Regions from separate parts of the Frateuria sp. GZRR33 genome, predicted to be linked through region 1. Evidence: predicted binding sites of a transcription regulator. Region 1 holds the regulator's gene; each other region holds the start of a gene.
The links. Region 1 encodes HrcA, which represses chaperone genes, less so after heat shock. Its sites were predicted from a motif close to TTNGCACTCNNNNNNNNNGAGTGCNAA; they were not measured.
Positions count from the first base shown of each region.

Region 1 (5,905 bases):
GTGTCCGAAGCGTTGCGCCGCGGCGCCAGTGGCTACGTCACCAAGGGTGCCGCGCCGGAAGAACTGGTGGCGGGCCTGCGTCAGGTGATGCAGGGCGAGACGTTCCTCAGTTCGGACCTGCGCCAGCGCCGTGCCGAGCGGCCCAGCGAGGCGCTCGATCCGGTCAACCGGCTGACCGCGCGCGAGCGCGAGGTGTTCCTGCTGCTCGCGGCCGGCAAGGCGCCCAAGCAGGTCGCCGCGGCGCTCGGGGTGGGACAGAAGACGATTTATATCCACCGCGCCAGCCTGATGGGCAAGCTTGGCGCGGGCTCGGAACTGGATCTTTACCGCATGGCCAGCGAGCGCGGGCTGTTGTCCGAGCGGAGGAACTGACCCGCAGGAGGCTTCAACCCACCGGGCCGACACCCGGGATGGACTGAAGCCACTGCGTGAAACCACGTCAGGCGCTTTGCGCGCGCTCCAGCATCTGCTTGGCGTGGGCGCGTGTTTCGCGGGAAATTTCCACGCCGCCGAGCATGCGCGCCAGCTCGTCGCGGCGTCCGGCGGCGTCCAGCTTCTCGATCTGCGTGCGGGTGGTATCGCCGTCGCTGTGCTTGCTCACCCGCAGGTGGGCGTGGCCCTGTGCGGCGACCTGCGGCAGATGGGTGACGCACAGCACCTGGCGCTCGCCGCCAAGCGCCCGCAGCTTCTGCCCGACCACCTCGGCCACCGCGCCGCCGATGCCGGTATCGACCTCGTCGAACACCATGCAACCGATCGTGTCCTTGCCCAGCGTGGCCACCTCGATGGCCAGGCTGATGCGCGCCAGTTCGCCGCCTGAAGCGACCTTGCGCAGGGCGCGCGGGGGCTGCCCGGGGTTGGCACTGACCAGCAGCTCGCAGCGCTCGCGGCCCTGCGCGTCGGGCTCGTCGCTCTCGACCGGCTCGAGTTCGACGACCAGCCGGCCACCTGCCATGCCCAGTTCACCCATCAGGGCGCTGACTTCCTCGCCCAGGCGAGCGGCCGCCGTGCGGCGGGCGAGGCCCAGGGCATCGGCAGCCTTGGCGTAATCGCGCTCCAGTCCCGTGCGTTGCGCCGCGAGCCGCTCGAGCGCGTCACCGGCGCCTTCCAGCTCGGCCAGTTCGGTCTGCAGCGCGCCCAGCCGTTCGTGCAGATCGGCGACCGGCAGGCGGTGCCGGCGCGCCAGTTCATGCAGGCGGGTGAGGTGAACGTCCACCTCGGCGTAGCGTTCGGGGTCGAGGTCGACGTCCTGGGCGTAGCGCGAGAGGCCGTCGGAGGCTTCGCCAAGCTGGATTTCGGCGTTGTCGAGCAGTTCGAGCAGGGGCGCGAGGCGCGGATCAAGCGCAGCCAGTTTGCCCAGCTCGCCATGCGCGCGTCCGAGCGCCCGGCGCAAGGCGAATTCGCTGTCGCCATCGAGCAGTTCCACCACGCCCGAGGCGCCCTCGGCCAGCCGCCCGGCGTTGGCCAGGCGTTTGTGGCTCGCCTCGAGTTCGGCCAGCTCTGCCGGCGGCAATGCCCAGCGTTCGAGATCGGCCGCTTCGTGACGCAGCAGTTCCAGCCGCTGGTCGCGGTCGTCGCCGCCGCTCAGTTTGCGGATGCGCGCGCCCAGCTCCCGCCACTGCGTGGCCAGCGCGCGCACCTGCGCGACCTGTTCCTCGTTCCCGGCGTAGGCGTCGAGCAGGTCCAACTGGTGGCTGCGCGAGAGCAGTGCCTGGTGCTCGTGCTGGCCATGGATCTCCACCAGCAGCGTGGCCAGTTCGCCGAGCTGGCTGGCGTTGGCCGGGCGGCCGTTGATCCACGCGCGCGAGCTGCCCTCGGCGCGGACCACGCGGCGAAGCTGGCAGGCCCCTTCGTCGTCCAGTTCCTCCCGGGCCAGCCAAGCGCGTGCCTCGGGCAGGGCGGACAGGTCGAATTCGGCGATGAGTTCGGCGCGATCGCAGCCTTCGCGCACCATGCCGCTGTCGGCGCGCGCGCCGGCCAGCAGCATCAGCGCGTCGACCAGCAGCGACTTGCCGGCGCCGGTTTCGCCGCTGACCACGGTCAGGCCCGGGCCGAAGGCGACTTCGGCTTCTTCGACGACGGCGAAATGGCGGACATACAGGGAGGTGAGCATGGCGTGGAATTGTACGGGCAGAAGTGGCGCGCGGGCGCGGCTACCGTCGCGACCGGCGTTCTTGCAAACTCGGCGGCGACACCTTATTTCTGTCCCGTCTCACCGTTTGTTACAGCGAATGACCCGACCCCACGACCTCGATGCCCGCGCCCGCCGCCTGCTGCGCACCCTGATCGCGCAGTACCTGGCCGATGGCGAGCCTGTCGGGTCGCGCACGCTGTCCCGGTCGTCCGGGCTGGACGTTAGCCCGGCGACGATCCGCAACATCATGGCGGACCTGGAGGAAGCGGGGTTGGTCGCCTCGCCGCACACGTCCGCCGGACGCGTGCCCACGCCCCGTGGCCTGCGTCTGTTCGTCGACAGCCTGATCGAGCTGCAGCCGTTGCCGCGCGAGGAGATGGCGCGCCTCAAGCGCGAGCTGCCGCCCGGCCCGACGACCACGCGTGACCTGCTCGGCAACGTGTCCACGCTGCTTTCGGCGATGACTCACTTCGCCGGCGTGGTGACGGTGCCGCGCCAGGGCGATTTCCCGTTGCGCCACATCGACTTCGTGCCGCTGCCGGACGCGCGCGTGCTGGTGATCCTGGTGTTCTCCGACAACCAGGTGCAGAACCGCATCGTGCAACTGGCCAAGCCGCTGGACAGCCGCGAGCTGGAGCAGGCCGCCAACTACCTCAACACGCACTTCGCCGGCCTGCGCGTGGACGACATCCGCGCCCATCTGCTGCGCGAACTGCGCGAAGCGGGCAGCGAGCTCAACCGGCTGGTTGCCAGCGCGACAGAGCTTGCCGCTGCTTCCTTCGCGCCGCAGGGTGGTGGGGATGACGTCCTGGTCAGTGGCCAGACCAACCTGATGGGCTACGCGGAGCTGGCCGACCTGGATCGCCTGCGCGAGCTGTTCGAGGCCTTTCAGAAGAAGAACGAGCTGCTCCAGTTGATGGAGGTGTGCGCCCGGGCCCCGGGCGTGCGCCTGTTCATCGGCGAGGAATCGGGTTTCGCGGCGCTGGATGGCTGCAGCGTGGTGACCGCCAGCTACGGCGTACAGGGCCGTGTGCTGGGCGCGGTGGGCGTGATCGGCCCGACCCGCATGGCCTACGACCGGGTGATTCCGGTGGTGCAGGCGACGGCCGGATTGCTCAGCGACGCCTTGAATCGCGCCGCGACGTCCCTATAACCGCCCCCGGAGGGCGGGTTTCCCGCATTTTTGTGGCGGTCGGCACGGAGGTGTCGGCCCGGACATTCGTTTGGAGTAACGCATGCAGAACAACGATCAGACGCCGGACCAGGTGCAGGAGCCCGGTTCCTCGGGGGCGCAGGGGGCCGAGGCCCTGCAGGCGCGGATCGCCGAGCTGGAAGCGAGCAACGCCGAGTTGCGCGAATCCGTGCTGCGCGAGCACGCGGAACTGGAGAACCAGCGCCGGCGCCTGCATCGCGACCTGGAGCAGGCGCGCCGCTTTGCCAATGAAAAGCTGCTCAACGAATTGCTGCCGGTCTACGACAGCCTGGAGCGCGGCCTGGCCATCGAGAGCGGTGATGCCGCCGCCGTGCGCGAAGGCCTGGCGCTGACCTTGAAGGCGCTGCTGAAGGTGGCCGAGAGCCACGGGCTGGTGCAGGTCGATCCGGTCGATCAGCCGTTGGACCCGGAGCGCCACCACGCCGTGAGCATGGTCGAGGCGCCCGGCAAGGCGCCCGGAACCGTGGTGAACGTGCTGCAGAAGGGCTACGTGCTCAACGACCGGCTGCTGCGTCCCGCGCTGGTCGCGGTCGCCAGGGATTGACGCATCGCTCGCTGAACACACAGGCGCCCCGCGGCATTGAATCGTCCGACGCGGGCCACCATCTGGAAAACCATCGCGGCCGCGGGGGCCGCCTAGAAAGCATTGGAGCTAGACACTATGGGCAAGATCATCGGCATTGACCTGGGTACCACCAATTCCTGCGTCGCCGTGATGGACGGCAGCAGCGCGAAGGTGATCGAGAACGCCGAGGGCGATCGCACCACGCCGTCCATCGTCGCCTTCAGCAAGGACAACGAGGTCCTGGTGGGCGCGCCGGCCAAGCGCCAGAGCGTGACCAACCCGAAGAACACCTTCTATGCGGTCAAGCGCCTGATCGGCCGCAAGTTCACCGACGCCGAGGTCCAGAAGGACCTGCACATCGTGCCTTACGGCATCGTCGCGCACGAGAACGGCGACGCCTGGGTGGAGACGTCCGACGGCAAGAAGATGGCGCCGCAGGAGATCTCCGCAAAGGTGCTGATGAAGATGAAGAAGACCGCCGAGGACTATCTCGGCGAGCCCGTCACCGAAGCGGTGATCACGGTGCCGGCCTACTTCAACGACAGCCAGCGCCAGGCGACCAAGGACGCCGGCCGCATCGCGGGCCTGGAGGTCAAGCGCATCATCAACGAGCCGACCGCGGCCGCGCTGGCCTACGGCCTGGACAAGAAGGGCGGCGACCGCAAGATCGCGGTGTACGACCTCGGCGGCGGTACGTTCGACGTCTCGATCATCGAGATCGCCGAAGTCGACGGCGAGAAGCAGTTCGAGGTGCTGGCCACCAATGGCGACACCTTCCTCGGCGGCGAGGACTTCGACAAGCGCGTCATCGACTATCTGGTCGATGAATTCCAGAAGGACCAGGGCATCGACCTGCGCAAGGATCCGCTGGCGCTGCAGCGCCTGAAGGACGCGGCCGAGCGCGCCAAGATCGAGCTGTCCTCGGCGCACCAGACCGAGGTGAACCTGCCGTACGTGACGGCCGACGCCTCCGGTCCGAAGCACCTGAACATCAAGCTGACCCGTGCCAAGCTCGAGGCGCTGGTCGAGGACCTGGTCAAGCGCACCATCGAGCCGTGCCGCATCGCGCTCAATGACGCCGGCCTGCGCGTTTCCGACATCAACGAGGTGATCCTCGTCGGTGGCCAGACCCGCATGCCGAAGGTGCAGGAGTCGGTCAAGGACTTCTTCGGCAAGGAGCCGCGCAAGGACGTCAACCCGGACGAGGCTGTCGCCGTGGGCGCGGCGATCCAGGGCGGCGTGCTCGGCGGTTCGGTCAAGGACGTGCTGCTGCTGGACGTCACTCCGCTGTCGCTGGGCATCGAGACGATGGGCGGCGTGATGACCAAGCTGATCGAGAAGAACACTACCGTGCCGACCAAGGCCGCGCAGACCTTCTCCACCGCCGACGACAACCAGACCGCGGTGACCGTGCACGTGCTGCAGGGTGAGCGCGAGCGCGCCAGCGCGAACAAGTCGCTGGGCCGCTTCGACCTGTCGGGCATCGATCCGGCGCCGCGCGGCATGCCGCAGATCGAGGTCACCTTCGACATCGACGCCAACGGCATCCTGCACGTGTCGGCCAAGGACAAGAAGACCGGCAAGGAACAGAAGATCGAGATCAAGGCCGGCTCGGGCCTGTCCGAGGAAGAAATCCAGCGGATGGTCGCCGACGCCGAGGCGAACAAGGAAGAAGACAAGAAGTTCCACGAACTGGTCGCCACCCGCAACAAGGCCGACCAGCTGGTGCACTCCACCCGCAGCGCGCTCAAGGAGCACGGCGGCAAGGTCGGCGGTCAGATCGGCTCGATCGAGGAAGCGCTGTCCGAGCTGGAGAAGGTCAAGGACGGCGACGACAAGGCACAGATCGAGGCCAAGATGCAGAAGCTCGAGCAGGCCGCGCAGGCGCTCTACGCAGCGGCCCAGGGCGGCGGCGCGGAGGCCGGCCCGCAGGCCGCACCGGGCGGCGGCTCGGCACAGCCTGACGACGTGGTCGATGCCGAGTTCACCGAGG
Region 1 is NZ_JBHZGK010000004.1:18,185-24,089, forward strand. Features, by position in the region: gene ACFWZU_RS05965 (response regulator) at 1-372, shown strand, start outside; gene recN (DNA repair protein RecN) at 440-2,113, opposite strand; gene hrcA (heat-inducible transcriptional repressor HrcA) at 2,232-3,287, shown strand; gene grpE (nucleotide exchange factor GrpE) at 3,370-3,891, shown strand; gene dnaK (molecular chaperone DnaK) at 4,009-5,905, shown strand, end outside.

Region 2 (5,905 bases), on a different contig from region 1:
CTGCGCGCGTTGTACGCCTCGCCCAGCTGTTCCAATCCGCTGGCGCTTCACTGGAGCGCAAAAAGGCGGCGCGAGCTGACAGCCCTCGCCGAAAAGCACGACTTGTGGGTGATCGAAGACGATGACGTACTTCCGATGGACCCCGCCTCCACGCCGCTGTGCACGTTGGCGCCCGAGCGCACGCTGTTGATCGTGGGGCTGTCCAAACTCGCCGGCTTCGCCCTGCGCACGGGCTTCGTGCACGTGCCGCGCGCGTTGGCGGATGGCTATCGACGGCATCTGCGCGCCGCCGTGTGGATGGCCTCGCCCGTCCTGGCCGAGATCGCCGCGCATTGGCTGGATACCGGCCTGATGGACGAACTGGTTCAGGCGCGCCGGCAGGATGCAATGCAGCACCAGGCGATCGCAGCGGCGTTGCTGGGTGGCCACGGCTACCGCGCGCCGGTATTCGGCACGCACGGCTGGCTGCCGCTGGCGAAACCGTGGGATGCCGAACGGTTCGCCTTCCACGCCCGCCGGCACGGCGTGGCCGTGGCGCCGGATGCCGAGTTCCGCCTCGCCGGCGTGCGCGGATGGGCCGGCGTACGCCTGGCTTTGTCCTCGACCGCCTCCAGTGCCCAGCTGCGCGAGGCGCTGGAGGCGCTGGCGCACCTGCTCGCGCACGGCCCCCAGCCCGGTTAGCGCACCGCCGTTGCCTTGTAGGAGCCCGCATGCGGGCGATGCTCCTGTCCTGATGTCTATCCGAGCCAGGAGCATCGCCCGCAAGCGGGCTCCTACAAAAAAAACAGCCGGGCAAAAGAAAACCCCGCGCGGGGCGGGGCTTTCTTCGATACAGCGGTGAGCTGGGGACTTAGAAGTCCATGCCGCCCATGCCACCCATGCCGCCCGGGGCGCCACCGTGGCTGTGCTCTTCCTTCTTCGGCAGCTCGGCCACGATCGCCTCGGTGGTGATCGCCAGGCCGGCAACCGACGACGCGTGCTGCAGCGCGGTGCGGGTCACCTTGGTCGGATCCAGGATGCCCATCTGCACCATGTCGCCGAACTCGCCGGTGGCCGCGTTGTAGCCGAAGTTGCCCGAGCCGTCCTTGACCTTGTTGAGGATTACGGAGGGCTCTTCGCCGGCGTTGGCGACGATCGCGCGCAGCGGCGCTTCCAGCGCGCGGCGGGTGATCGCGATGCCGAGGTTCTGGTCCTCGTTGTCGCCCTTGATGCCTTCGACGGCCTTCAGCGCACGGATCAGGGCGACGCCGCCGCCCGGCACCACGCCTTCCTCGACCGCCGCACGGGTGGCGTGCAGGGCGTCTTCGACGCGGGCCTTCTTCTCCTTCATCTCGACCTCGGTGGCGGCACCGACCTTGATGACGGCCACGCCGCCGGCCAGCTTGGCCACGCGCTCCTGCAGCTTCTCGCGGTCGTAGTCGGAGGAGGTCTCCTCGATCTGCGCCTTGATCTGGCTGATGCGCGACTGGATGCGCTCGGCTTCGCCGGCGCCGTCGATGATCGTGGTGTTTTCCTTGGTGATCACCACGCGCTTGGCACGGCCCAGGTCGTTGATCGTGGCCTTCTCCAGCTGCAGGCCCACTTCCTCGGAGATCACCTGGCCGTTGGTCAGGATCGCGATGTCCTCGAGGATCGCCTTGCGACGGTCACCGAAGCCCGGCGCCTTGACGGCGGCGACCTTGACGATGCCGCGGATGGTGTTGACCACCAGCGTGGCCAGCGCCTCGCCCTCGACTTCCTCGGCGACGATCAGCAGCGGCTTGCCGGCCTTGGCGACGCCTTCGAGGATCGGCAGCAGCTCGCGGACGTTGGAGATCTTCTTGTCGTGGATCAGGATGAACGGGTCGTCCAGCTCAACCTGCTGCGACTGCTGGTTGTTGATGAAGTACGGCGACAGATAGCCGCGGTCGAACTGCATGCCCTCGACGACGTCGAGCTCGTTCTCCAGGCCCGAGCCTTCCTCGACGGTGATCACGCCTTCCTTGCCGACCTTCTTCATCGCGGTGGCGATGATGTCGCCGATGTTGGAATCGGAGTTGGCGGAGATCGTGCCGACCTGGGCGATCGCCTTGTCGTCGGCGGTCGGGTTGGAGAGCTTCTTCAGCTCGCCCACGGCCGCGATCACGGCCTTGTCGATGCCGCGCTTGAGGTCCATCGGGTTCATGCCGGCGGCGACGGCCTTGAGGCCTTCCTGGATGAACGCCTGCGCCAGCACGGTGGCGGTGGTGGTGCCGTCACCGGCCACGTCGGAGGTCTTGGAGGCGGCTTCCTTGACGATCTGCGCGCCGAGGTTCTCGTACTTGTCGGCCAGTTCGATCTCCTTGGCGACGGACACGCCGTCCTTGGTGATCGTCGGGGCGCCGAAGCTCTTCTCGAGCACGACGTTGCGGCCCTTCGGGCCGAGGGTGACCTTGACCGCGTTGGCCAGGGTGTTCACGCCCTTGAGGATGCGCGAGCGGGCGTCTTCGCCGAAGCGGACTTCTTTGGCTGCCATGTGTCTTTATCCTTCGAATTCGGTAGGTAGATTGCGGAGCGTCGGGCGGGAGAGGCCGATCAGCCTTCGATCACAGCCACGATGTCGTCTTCCTTCAGGAAGACCAGCTCTTCGCCGTCGATCTTGATTTCCTGGCCGGCGTACTTGCCGAACAGCACCACGTCGCCTTCCTTCAGGCTCATCGGGCGGACGTTGCCGTCTTCCAGGATGCGGCCGGTACCGGCGGCGATGACCTTGCCGCGGGTCGGCTTCTCGGTGGCGCTGTCGGGGATGACGATGCCGCCGGCGGAGACACGCTCCTCTTCCAGGCGCTTGACGATGACGCGATCGTGCAGCGGACGCAGTTTGCTCATGGATGGAACTCCACTAGTTCGGGTTGAAAGAGGTGAAGGATCACCGGGTCGCTGTTAGCACTCGGTGACGGTGAGTGCCAATTCTACGGACGCAACCGGCCCCTGCAAGGGGCTGGAACGCGAATGGCTCAGCAGGTGGGGGGACAGGTGCAGGGTTTCAAGGGCCCGGGAGGGGTGGTCCGCGCTGCCGGGCCACGCGGAATCCCGCCCGAGGCCCTTGCAGGAGCGCACGGTGAGCAACCGCGCGGGCGACCCTTGCATGGCGGTCGCGCACAGGTGCGCTCCTACCGGTTTTCGCCAACGGTCCATCCGTGTGCGCAGGCGGCTACCATGGCGCGCCATGCCCGCCTCCGTCCTGCTCTGCTACTGCACCTGCCCCGACGCCGACAGCGCCGCGCGCATCGCCGAAACGCTGGTGGCCGAGCGCCTCGCCGCCTGCGTCAACCGCCTGCCCGGCGTCGCCTCGACCTACCGCTGGCAGGGTGCAGTCACCACCGACACGGAGCATCTGCTGCTCATCAAGACCACCGCCCTCCGCTTCGAAGCGCTGCGCACGCGCCTTCTGGCGCTGCATCCCTACGAGCTGCCCGAGCTCATTGCCGTGCCCATCGAGCACGCCCACGCGCCTTACCTGGCCTGGGTCTGCGAGGCCACCGCCGGGAAGCCGCAAGACTGCTGACAACGCTTGTCAGTGGGACCCGATCAGACTTGTCCTGTCCCACTCCCGCGATTCCAAGATGAAGAAGATCGACTACGCCGTCCTGCTGTCGCTGGGCGCCCTGTGGGGCGGCTCGTTCCTGTTCATGCGCATGGGCGCCGGTGCCTTCGGCGCGCTGCCGCTGGCGGGCCTGCGCGCGATCGGCGCGGCGCTTTGCTTCCTGCCGCTGCTGGCCTCGCGCAAGCGCCTGGCCGAATGGCGCCAGCACTGGTGGCCGATCGCCGTGGTCGGGCTGACCAACTCGGCGCTGCCCTTTCTGCTGTTCACTTTCGCCACGCGCAGCCTGCCGGCGGGCTTCGCCTCGATCATCGACGGCATGACGCCGATGTTCGCCGCGCTGATCGGCTTGCTGTGGCTGGGCCAGCGGCTGGACGCCTGGCGCGGCGCGGGGCTCGCGGCCGGTTTCACGGGCATCCTCTGGCTGGCCCAGGGCAGCCTCGCTGTGGCTCCGGGCGCCGGCATGGCGTTGCTCGCCTGCGTGGCGGCCACGGTGCTCTACGGCTATGCGGTGCACTACTCGCACCTGCGCCTGGCGAGCGTCAACCCGCTGGTGGTGACGATCGGCAGCCACATGGTCGCCGCGCTGGTGCTGCTGCCGACCACCGTGCTGGCCTGGCCGACCCGGCCGCTGCCGATGCACGCGTGGCTGGCGGCGGCAGGACTGGCCGTGTTGTGCACGGCGCTGGCCTACGTCTTGTTCTTCTGGGTGCTGGCGCGCGTGGGCGCGCAGCGGATCATGGTCATTCCCTACCTGATCCCCGCCTTTGGCGTGCTGTGGGGCGCTCTGCTGCTGGGCGAGCCGGTGACGATGCGCATGCTCGCCGGCTGCGCGGTGATCCTGCTCGGCACAGCGCTCACCACCGGGCTGGTGCGTCCGCGGCGTGCGGTGCCGGCACTGGCGGTCGAGAAGACATAAGGCCGCAACCGCGGGGGGCCCGCGGCGCGATGGGTCCATAATGGATCTCCCGCCCCGTGCCGCTGGATACGCGATGCGCCCGATCATCGGCCGCCTGGCCGCCCGCCTGCCGTTGTTGATGCTGCTCCTGTGCCTGGCCGCACTGGCGCGTCCGTCGTTCGCACAGGAAGACGACGGCCTGCTGCCGGTCACCGAGGCCTACAAGCTCTCGGCCGACGCCTCCACCCCGGGCCTACTCAAGCTGCACTGGGAGATCGCGCCGGACTACTACCTCTACCGTGGCCGCATGAAGTTCAAGCCGGCCGATGGCGTGACCCTCGGCGAACCGACCTTCCCCGGCGGCGAGAAGCACCACGACGAGTACCTGGGCGACGTGGAGATCTACCACCACGCGATCGAGGCCAGCGTGCCCTATACGTTGGCGCCGGGCACCACGCGGCTGCGTCTGGGCGTGCAGTTCCAAGGCTGCCACGAGGTCGATCCGAAGATCTGCTATCCGCCGCATACCGAGCAGCTGGACCTGCCGCTGCCGGCAGCCGCTGGTGCGACCGGTGGCGGCTCACTGGGCGCCGCGCTGGAGAAGCTCGGCGCCACCCACGGCGCGGCAGGCAACGACGCACCGCTGCCCGCGGAGCAGGCCTTCAGGCTCGAAGCCCTGGCGCAGGATCCGCACCACCTGCTGCTGCGCTGGACGATGCCGCCGGGCTATTACCTCTACCGCGACCAGACCCGGCTCGCGTTGCGCGACGGCCAGGGCCTGACGCTGACGCCGCAATGGCCGGCCGGCACGCGCAAGGATGATCCGCACTTCGGCAGCGTGACGGTCTATTTCAACGAGCTGGATCTGCCGGTCACCGTCACCGGCGATCTTGGCGGCCGCACGCACCTCGCGCTGCAGGCGAGCTTCCAGGGCTGCCAGGACGGCGGCCTGTGCTACCCGATGATGACCCGCACGCTGGACGTCGACCTCGGCGGCGCGGCGCCCGCGACCGGCACGCCCACGACGACCGCACCCGAAGCGCCGCCTGCATCTGCGACGCAAGGTCCGCTGCAGACCAGCCTGTGGCTCGCGCTCTTGCTCGCCCTTGGCGGCGGCCTGGTGCTCAACCTGATGCCGTGCGTGCTGCCGGTACTGTCGATCAAGGCGGTCGGCCTGCTGGAAAGCGGCGAAAGCCCGGCCCGTGCACGGGCGCACGCGATCGCCTACACCGCCGGCGTGCTGCTGAGCTTCGTGGCGCTGGGACTTTCCATCCTCGCCCTGCGCTCGGCCGGCCACGCACTCGGCTGGGGCACGCAACTGCAGCAGCCGCTGCTGGTCGGCGTGCTGGCGCTGGTGATGCTGGCGGTGGGCCTGTCGATGTCCGGGCTGGTGCAATTCGGCGCTTCGCTGGGCAACACCGGCGCGGGGCTCGCCTCGCGCGGCG
Region 2 is NZ_JBHZGK010000003.1:309,598-315,502, reverse strand. Features, by position in the region: gene ACFWZU_RS05625 (PLP-dependent aminotransferase family protein) at 1-681, shown strand, start outside; gene groL (chaperonin GroEL) at 851-2,494, opposite strand; gene groES (co-chaperone GroES) at 2,554-2,847, opposite strand; gene cutA (divalent-cation tolerance protein CutA) at 3,188-3,526, shown strand; gene ACFWZU_RS05605 (DMT family transporter) at 3,585-4,481, shown strand; gene ACFWZU_RS05600 (protein-disulfide reductase DsbD family protein) at 4,555-5,905, shown strand, end outside.
Region 2: the regulator HrcA is predicted to act here: its motif matches at 2,902-2,928, upstream of groES (co-chaperone GroES).

Region 3 (5,905 bases), on a different contig from region 1:
TGCGCGCCGCGCGCGAGCTCGAGCGCCGCGGCATCCAGTGCAACATGACCCTGCTGTTCGCCTTCGAGCAGGCGGTGGCCAGCGCCGAGGTGGGCGTGTTCCTGATCTCCCCGTTCGTCGGGCGCATCATGGACTGGTACGTGGCCAACACCGGCGTGAAGCAGTACGCGCCGGACGAGGATCCGGGCGTGGAGTCGGTGCGGCGCATCTACCACTATTACAAGACGCACGGCTACGACACCGTGGTGATGGGCGCGAGCTTCCGCAACGTGGGGCAGATCCAGGCACTCGCGGGCTGCGACCGCCTGACCATCAGCCCCGACCTGATGGAACAACTGGACGCTTCGGACGACCCGCTGCCGCGCCGCCTGGCCGACGACGGCACCCGCACCGAGCGGCCGCCGACGATCGACGAGGCGCGTTTCCGCTGGGGCATGAACGAGGATGCGATGGCCAGCGACAAGCTGGCCGAGGGCATCCGCAAGTTCGCGGCGGATCAGCGCCAGCTGGAGAAGCTGCTCGCCGAGCAGCTCTGACACGCCCTGTTGCATGCGCCTTGCGCCCTCTTTCCTGCGGGAGGGGGCCCGGGTGAGGCGCCGTGGCTTGCGGGGGGATGTCTGCGGGTGCGTTGCCTTGCTTGTCGTTCTTGCGCGACCTGCCGCGACTGCGCTCGCTTGCGGCGGGGTTCCGATCGCCTGCCGGCGCCTGGGCCACTTTTCATCGCTGCCCAAAGAAAAGTAACCGAAATGGCTGCCAAGCGCGGTGAGGGATAAGAACCAGGTGCCATCTCGCCTTGCTCGGAGCCGCTTGCCTCGAGGAGCTGCCACCGCGGACGTCCGGAAGCCGAGGCAAGAGGACTTGCGGGTGTTGCCCGCGAGCGCCGCACCTGGCTCCCTCTCACCTCCGGGGGGAGGGTTCGGGTGAGGGGCGGGGGCTAGCGGGGATGCCCGCAGGAACGTTGCTTTGCTCGCCGTCCTGCCTGGCCTCCCCGCGACCTGGCCCGCCTGCGGCGGCCAGGCAAGAGCGGCAGAGAAGGCCGCCTCGTGCGTCCCCCCTGAGCCCCGGCCCTCACCCTGCTGGAGCACAGAAGCGCAGAAGCGCAAAACAAAAGCGGCCACGAGGGCCGCTTTCGTCATCTGCCGCGGTGGCGCGAATCAGAACAGCGCGCGCATCTTCTTCATCGCGTTCGCCTCGACCTGGCGGATGCGCTCGGCCGACACGCCGTACTCGTCGGCCAGATCCTGCAGCGTGGCCTTGTTCTCATTGAGCCAGCGGCGCTGGATGATGTCGCGCGAACGATCGTCCAACCTGGCAAGCGCACTGGAAAGCGTCTCCAGCTGGTTGTCGGCCTGGTCGGCATCGGACACGTTGTCGTACGGGTCCGCGCCATCGTCCACGAGGAACGCTTCCGGGGCCGGCTTGGCGTCGTCGTCCGCGTCGGCGGGCGCCTCGAATCCGATATCGCGGCCGGACAGGCGCGATTCCATCTCGCGCACGGTCTCCTCGGGCACGCCCAGGTCGTGGGCGACCACGCGCACCTCCTCGGCATTCATCCAGCCCAGGCGCTTCTTGCTCTTGCGCAGGTTGAAGAAGAGCTTGCGCTGGGCCTTGGTGGTGGCGACCTTGACGATGCGCCAGTTGCGCAGGATGAACTCGTGCATCTCGGCCCGAATCCAGTGCACGGCGAAGCTGACCAGGCGCACGCCCTGGTCCGGGTCGAAGCGCTTGACCGCCTTCATCAGGCCGATGTTGCCTTCCTGGATGAGGTCGCCCAGTTGCAGGCCGTAGCCCGAATAGCCACGGGCCACGTGGACCACGAAACGCAGGTGCGACATCACCAGCTTCTTGGCCGAATCCAGATCATTTTCGTCGCTGAAGCGGCGCGCCAGCGCCTGCTCCTCGTCGTGGCTGAGCACCGGGATGCGGTGCACGGCGGAAATGTAGGCATCCAGGCTGCCAACGACGCTGGGGATCGGCAGGTTGGCGGTCACCAAGGCTTGGGACATGTGGAACCTCCGGCAAGTAAATCGCAGCTTAGCACTCCACTGTTGGGAGTGCTAAAGGAGCGAAAAGTTTCAGCTGCGGGATTTATTGTACCGAATCGTACAGCAATGCGGGCGGCCTCGCCAGCCCCTTGCCACGCGGTATGCCGCTATTGTTCACATGCGCAATCTATCGCCTGTGAACTGGTGGCGTCGGAGCCGTGCCGGGCGCCTGTCTCCGGATGTAGGGCTGCGAAAACGCGTATCGGCCGGCGGGCCTCGCGAAGCGGATTCCGGGCCACTGCAAGGCGGGAGCCGTGTACCATTCGTACGTCGCCCGCGTGATGCGGTGGTCGGCGTACGCGTACTGCGTGAAATGCATCCGCAGATCCTGCAGGCCGTCGGGCAACTCGGAACGGCTGAGCGTGCCGTCGTGGTTGGCGTCGATCTGGTCGAAGGCAGGGGCCTGCCGGGCCGAGCCGACCTCATCGGCTGCGCTGGCCAGGGGCAACGTCGCCGCGAAGGCGATCACCAGAAAACCACAGATGCGATAGCGCATTGACACTCTCCTTGTCGGGTCCTTTCCGACCATCCCACCGGCCAGTGTGCCTGTCAATCGGCCAGCCGTGAACGCGGCGGCAGCGACCAGTCGATCGGCGCCTGGCCGCGGCTTTCCAGATAGCGGTTGGCGGCCGAGAAGTGGCCGTTGCCGATGAAGCCGCGGTGCGCCGATAGCGGGGAGGGGTGGACCGAGCTCAGCACCAGGTGACGATGGGGGTCGACCAGCCGCCCCTTGCGCTGCGCGTAGGCGCCCCAGAGGAGGAACACCAGGCCCTCGCGCTCGCGGTTCAGCGCCTCGATGGCGGCATCGGTAAAGCCTTCCCAGCCCTTGTTCTGGTGCGCACCGGCGCGGGCCTGCTCGACGGTCAGCACGCTGTTGAGCAGCAGCACGCCCTGGTCGGCCCAGGGCGTCAGGCACCCATGGTCGGGGCGCGCTATGCCCAGGTCGCGCTCGATCTCGGCGAAGATGTTGTTCAGCGAAGGGGGCACCGGCACGCCTGGCCGCACCGAAAAGCACAACCCGTGCGCCTGGCCGGGCCCGTGATAGGGGTCCTGGCCCAGGATCACCACGCGCACCTTGTCGAACGGCGTATGCGCGAAGGCGTTGAAGATCTCCGGGCCCGGCGGGTAGAGCAGCTTGCCGGCACGCTTCTCGGCGCGCAGGAATTCGGCCAGCGCACGCATGTCCGGGCGCTCCAGGTAGTCGCCCAGGCGCGCCTTCCAGGAAGGTTCGAGGCGGATGCGTTCGGCTTCGGCGGTTTCGCTCACGCGCCTTGCGCCCGCTCGCGCAGGTGCCTGGCCACGCGCAGCTGGAACAGCAGCTTGGTGACCAGCAGTTTTTCCTCGACCGGCTTCTCGACCAGGTCGTTGGCGCCGGCCCTGAGCAGCGCGGCCTGGTTGGCCGGGTTTTCGTCGCCGGTCATCACAAGCACGGGAAGCTGGCCCTTGCCGTAGCCGAAGTGGCTGCGGATGCGCTCGAGCAGGTCGCCGCCGGTGAGCTCGCCTTTCAGGCTGACGTCGGTGAGCACCACGTCGGCACCGATCTGGCCCTGCGCGCGGTCGGTTTCGAGCATGGCGAGGGCGTCCTCCACGCTCACCACGTGGCGCACGGTCAGGCCGATCTTCTCCAGCATGCGCCGGGTGGCCAGCGCCACCACGCGGCTGTCTTCCACATACAGCACGGTGCCCTCGGCAGTCGCCTCCGGACGGACGTAGCCGCGGATGAAATCGGCCAGCGCCTGGAAGCCCAGCGACTTGTCGAAATAGTCGGTTACGTCGCCCAGCTCGCGCTTGTGCAGGCGCGCGTCGACGTCGCCGGAAACGACCACGATCGGCACGTAGGCCTGGGCCGATTCGCGTACGTGGCGGGCCAGTTCCAGCCCGTCCATGTCAGGCAGGCGCAGGGCGATGGTGATGAAGTCGAACGGGCCCTGCTCGATCAGCCCGCGCGCCTCCGCGCCGCTGCCGCAATCGACCAGCTCGGCTTCCGGCAACTCGGCCTTGAGCACGCGCGTGATCAGCTGGCGCACCACCTTGGAGCCATCCACCACCAGCACCCGCGGAGCGGTGCCGGCGCGGCTGCCAACGTCTGCATTCATGCCCCACCCATCCACATCGAACCCCGTGTACGCCCCGCGCGCACCCGGGGCTATCTTGCACCATCACGCCTTGCGCCGGTTGCGAAGGCGGTCACTAAGGCGCCCGGGCGCGCGGGCGGCAGAAGCGTTCCGGGCAGCAAAAGCGGTGGCGCGGTGCACATCCCGCCCTTCTTGCCCATCGAGCGACCCGGGACCGAGAAAAGGCCGGAATCGTCCACCCGCTGCCGCTTCCCGGAAGCGGCTGGCGCCCGTGGCTCCTATGCGGCCTTGCGCAGCTGCCGGGCGCTGACCAGCCGTGCGCCGATCCAGCCCAGCACCGCCGACGCCAGCGGCACGGCCAGCAGCAGCCACCAGGGCAACGCGCCCAGGCTGAGGCTGCCGCCATAGGCGCGATCGAGTTCGGCCGCCGGGCCGGCCAGCGCCAGCTCGATGGCCAGCGCCAGCAGCGAGGCCAGCACGCCGCCGAACAGCCCATACCAGACACCCGCGTACAGATAAGGCCGGCGCACGAAGGCGCGGCTCGCGCCCAGCAGCATCAGCACGCCGATTTCCTCGCTGCGGCTGGCGATATCGGTACGCACGGTGTTGCCGACCACCAGCAGCGCCGCCAGCGCGAGCAGTGCGGCCAGTACCAGGACCAAGCGATGGCCGACGTCGAGCAGGGCATCCAGCCGCTTGCGCCACTGGCCACTGTCCTGCACCAGGTCCACCGCGCGTTCGCCGCGCAGGCTTTCGATCAGTGCGTTCACGGCCGTCGCATCCAGGCCGGCCCTGGGCTGCACGACGAGCACCCACGGCAGCGGATTGGCATCGTCCAGCGCATGCACGGCGCCGGAGAAACCCTGCAAGGTCGCCAATTCATCGAGGCCCTGCTGCGGCGTCCTGATGGTCACGCCGGCGACGTCGGGCCGGGTGCGCAGCTCGCCGGCCAGCAGATTGGCCTGCGGGCCGGCCTGGTCAGCCTTAAGGAAAACGCTGACCGCCGGGTTCTGCCCCAGCGCCCCGCCCATCGACTGCACGTTGGCCAGCAGCAGGTAGAACGCCAACGGCAACGCCAGCGCCAGGCCAAGCACGGACACGGTCATCAGCGTGCCGAGCGGGCGTCCGCCGAGCCGGCGCAGGCTCGCCGCCGCGCTCCAGCCGTGGTGCTCGCGCCAGCCGGCGAGGCGGCGGGACTGGCTGCGCTCGCTGCGCGGCGCGGCCTTTTCGGTGACGGCAGGCGCGTTCACAGCACCTCCTCGCCCGGAATGTCGGCCACCAGACGGCCGTGGTCGAGCACCACCACGCGCTTGTGCATGCGCTTGATCAGCGGGAGGTCGTGGCTGGCCACCAGTACGGTGGTGCCGATGTCCTGGAACTCGGCGAACAGGCCCATGATCTCCACCGCCAGTTGCGGATCGAGGTTGCCGGTCGGCTCGTCGGCGATCAGCACCGCCGGGCGCGCGACGATGGCGCGGGCGATGCCGACGCGCTGCTGCTCGCCGGTGGACAGCGAATCGGGCAACTGCCGCTCGTACGAAAGCAGGCCGACCTTTTCCAGCGCGGCGCGCACACGGCGGCTGCGCTCGGCCGGCGCGATGCCGCCGATCAGCAGCGGCAGTTCCACGTTGGCGAACACGGTGCGGTCCATCAACAGGCGATGGTCCTGGAACACCATGCCCAGCCGGCGCCGCAGTTTCGGGATGCCGCCGCGGCCGACCTTGGCCAGCGCCTGGCCGTCAACCACGATCTGCCCGTGCGAGGGCCGCTCGATCAGCGCGATCA
Region 3 is NZ_JBHZGK010000007.1:201,655-207,559, forward strand. Features, by position in the region: gene tal (transaldolase) at 1-536, shown strand, start outside; gene rpoH (RNA polymerase sigma factor RpoH) at 1,155-2,006, opposite strand; gene ACFWZU_RS11250 (EF-hand domain-containing protein) at 2,173-2,541, opposite strand; gene ung (uracil-DNA glycosylase) at 2,595-3,311, opposite strand; gene ACFWZU_RS11260 (response regulator) at 3,308-4,141, opposite strand; gene ftsX (permease-like cell division protein FtsX) at 4,399-5,370, opposite strand; gene ftsE (cell division ATP-binding protein FtsE) at 5,367-5,905, opposite strand, start outside.
Region 3: the regulator HrcA is predicted to act here: its motif matches at 2,035-2,061, upstream of rpoH (RNA polymerase sigma factor RpoH).